DNA from 2 places in the Emergencia sp. JLR.KK010 genome. Region 1 is predicted to be linked to the other one. Evidence: riboswitches for the same ligand, from Rfam matches in the RefSeq annotation. Region 1 holds a riboswitch; the other holds the start of a gene.
The links. Region 1 has a riboswitch for cobalamin ahead of V1225_RS04340 (DUF4430 domain-containing protein). Riboswitches for the same ligand answer to the same signal wherever they lie in the genome.
Positions count from the first base shown of each region.

Region 2: linked by a shared signal. The riboswitch ahead of V1225_RS00760 (NCS2 family permease) and the one ahead of V1225_RS04340 (DUF4430 domain-containing protein) in region 1 are both predicted to bind cobalamin.

Region 1 covers NZ_CP143550.1:916,927-920,350, forward strand. Annotated here, with positions in the region: gene V1225_RS04330 (basic amino acid/polyamine antiporter) at 1-835, opposite strand, end outside; gene V1225_RS04335 (A24 family peptidase) at 974-1,681, shown strand; cobalamin riboswitch at 1,759-1,950, shown strand; gene V1225_RS04340 (DUF4430 domain-containing protein) at 2,099-3,424, shown strand, end outside.
Region 2 covers NZ_CP143550.1:174,179-177,602, forward strand. Annotated here, with positions in the region: gene V1225_RS00755 (helix-turn-helix domain-containing protein) at 1-632, shown strand, start outside; gene V1225_RS00760 (NCS2 family permease) at 636-1,943, opposite strand; cobalamin riboswitch at 2,009-2,184, opposite strand; gene V1225_RS00765 (hypothetical protein) at 2,431-2,619, opposite strand; gene V1225_RS00770 (GNAT family protein) at 2,616-3,155, opposite strand.

The DNA of each region.
Region 1 (3,424 bases):
GTCCGACAACATAGGAAAGAAGTCCAGCCATAGCAGGGTCGCCCAGAGCGGCAAGTTCGCTCCTTGGCATAATACCCATGCTGAGAATAGAAATTAGTACATAGAGAATCAGCAGTGACAGGAAGGAAAGAGTAGTGGCTTTCCCAGAGACAGCAGTCGCTTTTGCACGGGCAGAAATGACGACCGCTCCCTCAATTCCCGTAAAAATCCAAACTGTAGTGTAGGTGGTTTCCAGCACTTGTTTGCCCAGGGAATAGCCGGTATCCTCGCCCATAAAATTGTCCAGAAAAATATCCAGATCAAAAGCACCGAGAAAAATAACAAATAGAATAAATGCAAGAATGGGGATGATTTTGGCGATGACGATAATCGTGTTAATGGTAACCGCTTCCTGCACGCCTCCCATCACAAGAAAAGTAAAGCCCCAAACCACAATAGATGCGCAGACGATGGAAGCCAGATTGTTGCCGCCGGCAAACAAGGGCATGAACTGACCCAACGCAGCGAAGAGCAGTGTCGCAAAAGACACTTGCGATAGAATCGCACTAATCCAATAGCCCCAGGCGGAGTTAAATCCGATGTAAGCGCCGAAACCCTCTTTTGCATAGGCAAAAATGCCGCTTTTCAGAGAGGGTCTTACGATACTGAGCCTGTTGAAGCACATGGCAAGGCTGTACATGCCGATACCGGCGATGGCCCAGCCAATAAGTACAGAAAGAGTGCCTGCGCCGTTTCTTGCCATATCGCTGAACATGTTGAAAACGCCGCTTGCCAGCGTTGTACCGATGGCAAAAAAAGTTAGTTTAAAAAGTCCAAGACCTTGTTTGTCCTGCATGATAAATTCCTCGCAATCAAATAAAGTTACTGATACTATGTGCAGAAGGCGAATTGCTTATACGTAGAAAGACGCAGAAACTTGTTTTGCGAGATACAATTTTGTGGTAAGATACCAAGTGAGAAAGAGAGAAGAAATATGACTGATACATTAATCATAATTATAAAATGTCTTGCGGCGGTTTTGGTCGGCGTTTTCGCAGGAAACGGCGCAGTATATTTCTTTAACAAAATGCCGGCGCAGTGGCTTTGCGACTATGACGAGGAGCCATCCGATGCACTGAAAGATCCATATACACAGCGCATCAAAAGTTACCCATGGAAATTTATCCTTACCATGCTGTTTGTTGTCATTGATATTAAATTGGTAATAGACGATTGGCAGTTTGCGGTGGCGGCAGTTTGCAGTCTTTGGCTGCTTTTGGAAATTGCTGTGGCTGATGCTAAGTATCGGATTGTACCAGATCAGCTGGTACTGCTTCTTGCGGTAACCGCCATGGGATTTATTGCCTTTCATGATGGATGGAAAGACTGTTTGTACGGAGGGCTTGCCGGATTTGGTAGTATGGGTGCCACTGCACTACTTGGCAAGCTGGCGTATCGCAGAGATACTCTTGGCGGTGGAGATATCAAGCTTTTTGCGGCGCTGGGTTTGATTGCCGGGCTTCGGGGAATACTGCTGATATTTGTGATGACTACACTCTTTAGTGCTGGGCATCTAATCTGGCTTCTTGTGAGAAAGAAAATCCAACGCACTGATACTGTTGCGATGGCGCCGTATATTGCACTGGCCGCGGCAATCCATTTGATTTTTTTGTGGGATTACATGCTGGTGCTACTGCTATAAGAGAGCCTTGACAATCTTCTCTGATAAGGGTAGAATATATTACAATTGAATAAAATGTCAGAATAATTTCGTGTTCTTTCCAAGACTTAAGTGTTTGTACTTCGTCTTGAGAAAGCTAAGATGGAAGCAGGTGAGAGTCCTGCGCGGTCCCGCCACTGTGAGACGTGAGTTCTGCCTATAATGCCACTGGAGCCAATATGGCCTTTGGGAAGGAAGACAGAACGGTTTAGCGTTGAGCCAGGAGACATGCACGAGAGGACAACTTGTAGATGTCGGAGGAACATTTAGAAGTATTTTTTGTACAGGAATACGGACTGTGAGAAAGTGGAGAATGCTTTTTTACAGTCTTTTTATTTTGTATAGATCACCGGTAAGGTGTTTAGATAAATGATGAATTGAAGAAAGAGAGGAAAGGACATGAGAAGAAAAACAGGGAACCGTTTTCTGGTAGTGTTTCTAATCGTGACGATGCTGATCAGTATGGCGCCGGCAGGCGTTTTTGCTGCAGATATACCAGAAGCACAGACTGTATCAGAGATAACAGGATCGGGTACAGAAGCAGATCCTTATTTAATTTCTGACGGGCGGCAGTTGTCATCGCTGGGTGGAACCACACTGACCGGCTGTTATCGTCTTACGGCGGATATCGATATGGAGGGTATCGATATGCGGCCGATTAACGGCTTGAGAAGCGGAACCTTTGACGGAGGCGGATTTGCGATTAAAAATCTCAGCATTACGTCTTCGGGAAATACCGGACTGTTTGCAGAACTGGGAAGCGGCGCAGAGGTTACCGGAGTAATGCTGGAGAATTGCAGTATTACCAATGCAGTATCCAGCGGCTCCGGCTATGGCGTTGGCGCACTGGCAGGAAAAATAAGCGGCGCTGCGAGTATCAGTAATTGCGGTGTTTTAAATGGAACTATTGTGTGTACCACCAGTCAGGCGGTTAATATGGGCGGTTTAGTTGGCTATATCGGAGATAATTGCACCATAGAAAGCTCCTTTGCAAGGGCAGAACTGACAGCGGGCAGCTACGCATACAGTTCTTCCTATCTGGGCGGACTTGTGGGAAATATCAGCGGCTACTGCAGCTGGACTGTGGCAGATTGTTATGCGGATGTTTCCATCGACACAAAAAACGGGTCAGGCGCGGGACTTATTGGACAGATTGGTAATTCGTACAGCGCATATACTCGTACTATAAAAAATTCTTATGCAGCAGCGGACATGGTAGGAAAAGATGCGTATCTTTATGGATTTGCCTATGCTGGATCTTCTTCTTGTGCTGTAGATATTGAAAACTGTTACTATGACAGTACGAAGTATACAGGAGATCAAGCGACAAATCTGAGATTGGCAGCTATTGAGGGAAAATCTACAGAAGAAATGGAGAGTCTTGCAGGACAACTGGGCGGCAGCTTTCAGAATCAGACGGGAAGCTATCCGATTCTGAAATGGCAGGATCCCAATGCTACTTACAGTATCACTCTGCAGTTAGTGCCGGAAAATGCTAAACTCATCTTTGACGGTGAAGAACAGCAAGAAAACGAAGACGGCGTGTACACCTTCTCATCTCTTCCATCAGGAAGTTCTCATTCTTACTGTGTGTCTCAGAGAGATGACATTACAGATTACGGCGACAGGGAAGGCACTATCGTCATAGGCAAAAAAGACATCACTCAGAAGATTACGCTGGAACAAAATGTTTATGATATGTCCTTCAGTCTGGTTCCGGGGGAA
Region 2 (3,424 bases), 740 kb from region 1:
TGGCAGAATTTGCTCTACTCATTAACAAAAGTAAATCTTCCCTTTCAAAATATGAGCGTGGGGAAGTATCAATTGATGTGGAAACACTCATTATTATTGCAAAGAATCTTGATGTTCATATTTCACAGCTTCTTGACATGGACTATTTACTTCCAACTGAGAATTTATCACAAGAAACACCCGGTTCTTCACAACCAGGAAAAATCTATTATGTGTACGTACCCTCTCTCATACAGAAAAAAAACAAAGAGGTCAACATCTTGACCATAAATCAAGAAAAAGCTTCCTTTTATGGGCGTGTAGTCGACCCCACCGATTTTGCTAAGTGCACCTATTATTACACAGGAACAGTGCAGACTTTCGATTCATCCCAGAGGATTTTCCTCGCAAATACTGCAAATAAAAATGATTTGCTGGTTCTGGATCTTACCAGCAATTTTGGTACATCTTCAATTATCGTTGGTCTGTTCTGCAGTCTTTCCCTTGGTCGATACGATTCCTTTGTCAGCAAATGTATCGCTACCGAGAATCCTCTTACCGACCTCACCGAAGCCACTGCACTCACAGCTCCAACACGTGATGAATTGAACCAGCTAAAGAAAAGGCATATATTCAAAATACTGCAAACCTAAATTTTACAGGCAGAAATAAAGAAAAAATACCATAGCCAGCGCCACAACAGGCAGATTCACCTCATTTCTTCTGCCAGCGGCAATTTTGCAAATCAGATAAAAAATAAATCCCGCAGCAATTCCTGTCGTAATGGAGTATGTCATAGGCATCGCCACTATGGTAATAAATGCAGGAATGGCGTCATCCAGACGACCAAAATCAACTTTTTTCACTTCCATGAGAAGATACATTCCCACGATAATCAAAGCCGGTGCAGTTACAGCACTTGTCATCACCCCTGTCAGAGGCGAGAACACAACCGCCAGCAAGAAGCACAAAGCAGTTGTTACAGCAGTCAGACCGGTTTTTCCGCCTGCCGCAATCCCGGAAACCGATTCCGCATAGCATGTAACGGTAGAGGTTCCAAATAAAGCGCCCATCACAGAACCTGCCGCATCAGCAATTAAAATCGACCCGCTTCCCGGCATGGTTCCCTTTTCATCAGTCATTCCCGCCCTGGAGCTGGTGCCGATTAAAAAACCAAGGGTATCAAACATATCAACCATGGTCAATGAGATAATAAGCGCAATAAGTGACAGGATACCGGACAAGCCCGCTTTTCCTGAAATCAATCCGGAAAAATCAAGCTTAAAAGCCACGTCCGCTATTGCGCCCGGAAACTCTGCAAGGTGGTCGGGCATCGCTGTCTGTCCTGCCGCCAGACTCAGTACAATCGTTATCACCATACCGATAATCAAACTTCCATTTATGTTCAATACCACCAAAACAGCTGTGATTGCCACTCCAAGCAATGCAATCAGAACTGTAGGCGAACTGAGATCCCCGAGAGCAGGCATTCCGCTTGCTAAAGATATAATCCCTGTATCCAGAAGACCAATGAGCGCTATAAACAGACCCACGCCGGCGCTTATAGCGTATTTCAGATTTACAGGTACTGCATTGATTATCTTATCTCTCAGAGGCGAGATAACAATTAGAAAAAATAGGATTCCGGAAAGGAAGGTAAGTGCCAGCGCCTGCTGCCATGAATATCCGTAAATTCCGCATAGGGTATACGCAAAAAAGGCATTCATCCCCATACCCGGCGCCATCGCAAAAGGCTTATTGCTCAAAAATGCACACAGCAGCGTGCCTGCTGCGGCAGAAAGACATGTAGCAACCATAACGCCGCCGGAACTCATGCCTGTAGATGACAGAAATACCGGGTTCAGAAAAATGATATACGCCATGGCAAAAAAGGTTGTCAGACCGGCGCGTACTTCCTGTCTGACAGTGGTGTGATTTTCTTCCAGTTTAAATAGTTTTTTCATTAGTGCCCTCCATATAAAAAAATAACGCATCCGGCAGAGATACTTTCGCATCATATCTCTCCAATGCGTTTGCGCTGCTTCCCAGCTGGTGTTCTGACTCCAGTATCAGCATCTTTCTTCGCCTTCCCGGTTTCCCAGTGACATCGTGAAGAAGACTCCTCTGTTACAGCGTTGGCGGCGTACAGGAATTTCACCTGTTTTCCTTTAAACCCTTTCGGGTACTGGCAAGCTCTTTTCAATTTTCATATATCATTATACACAATTTGAGCGAAAATGCAAGACTTTTGCATGTCTTCAAACAGGGCAAAGGCATGAAAAAAGAAATGTGACAAATATTCGTGATTCTTTTATTTTTGTCAACATCAGAAACCGTTCTCAGACTGACGGAAAAATCTCTTGAAGAGTGTACAAAAGGAAACGCCGTAAACCTGTCAAACTCCACTTATAAAGACAGCCGCCCTTTTCGCTAGGCGGCTGTTAATTATTCTTAATTCTTTAGACATCCCACCGGCACTACATAAATTCCATCCTGCCTTCGGTAAGCATAATCACCTACGCCAATAAGAATCATTAAAAAAGCCGGTTTTTTCATTTTATCTGTGTCTATTTTTTTCGGCGTGTTGGCATAATTTTTTTCGGCGTGTTGGCGTTTTTCCAGCTTATTCACTGCATTCATTTACCATATCGCTCAAAGTATTCCTCTGCCAGCATGGACATCAGATGCACGTCGTAAAGCACTCCATTCTTCCTGCAATTCTTTCTCAGCACGCCCTCGTACTGAAATCCCAGATTCAGATACAGATGCGCCGCTGGATTTCCCGTGTAATGATCCAGATATACCCGTTTCATCCCAAAATCCTCAAAGCACAGTTTCATGGTCGCTTCCATAGCCTGTCTGCCGTAGCCTTTGCCGCGAAGTGCCGTATCCGCAATGTAAATCCGCCAAATTTCACACTTCCAGCCTTCTATGATATCGCCAAGAATAATTCTTCCCACCGGCTCACCGCTCTCGCGCAGACAAATAGTGTACTGGCGCATATCGGCAGCCTCATCAAATTTCACATATGCCTTGGTCACATCCTCCAGACTCTGCCCGTCCGCAATGCTGAAAAACTCCGTTACTGCAGGCTGCCTTTCCCATGGGTCAAAATACTTTAAATCCTCAAAAACGCTGTCGCGTATGATTAAATCTTTGGTTTCAATCGGGTTCATATCCTTTCTCCTTTCAGAATTCACCGCCAAATCTTTTCCCTAAATTAATTTCAATATATCGCACAATTCCTATTAAGTCAATAAAAATGACTGGCTCCCAATTTAACGCTAATGATTCCACGATACTCCTTCCTCATGGCAAAATGCATATTTTTAAAGAAATCTCCGCAAATATGCACATCAGTCTGCATATTTGCGGGGATTTTGCATTATATATGCATATTTTTCACTGCGAACCGGTAATCGCGTTGCTATTTCAGAGTATTTTA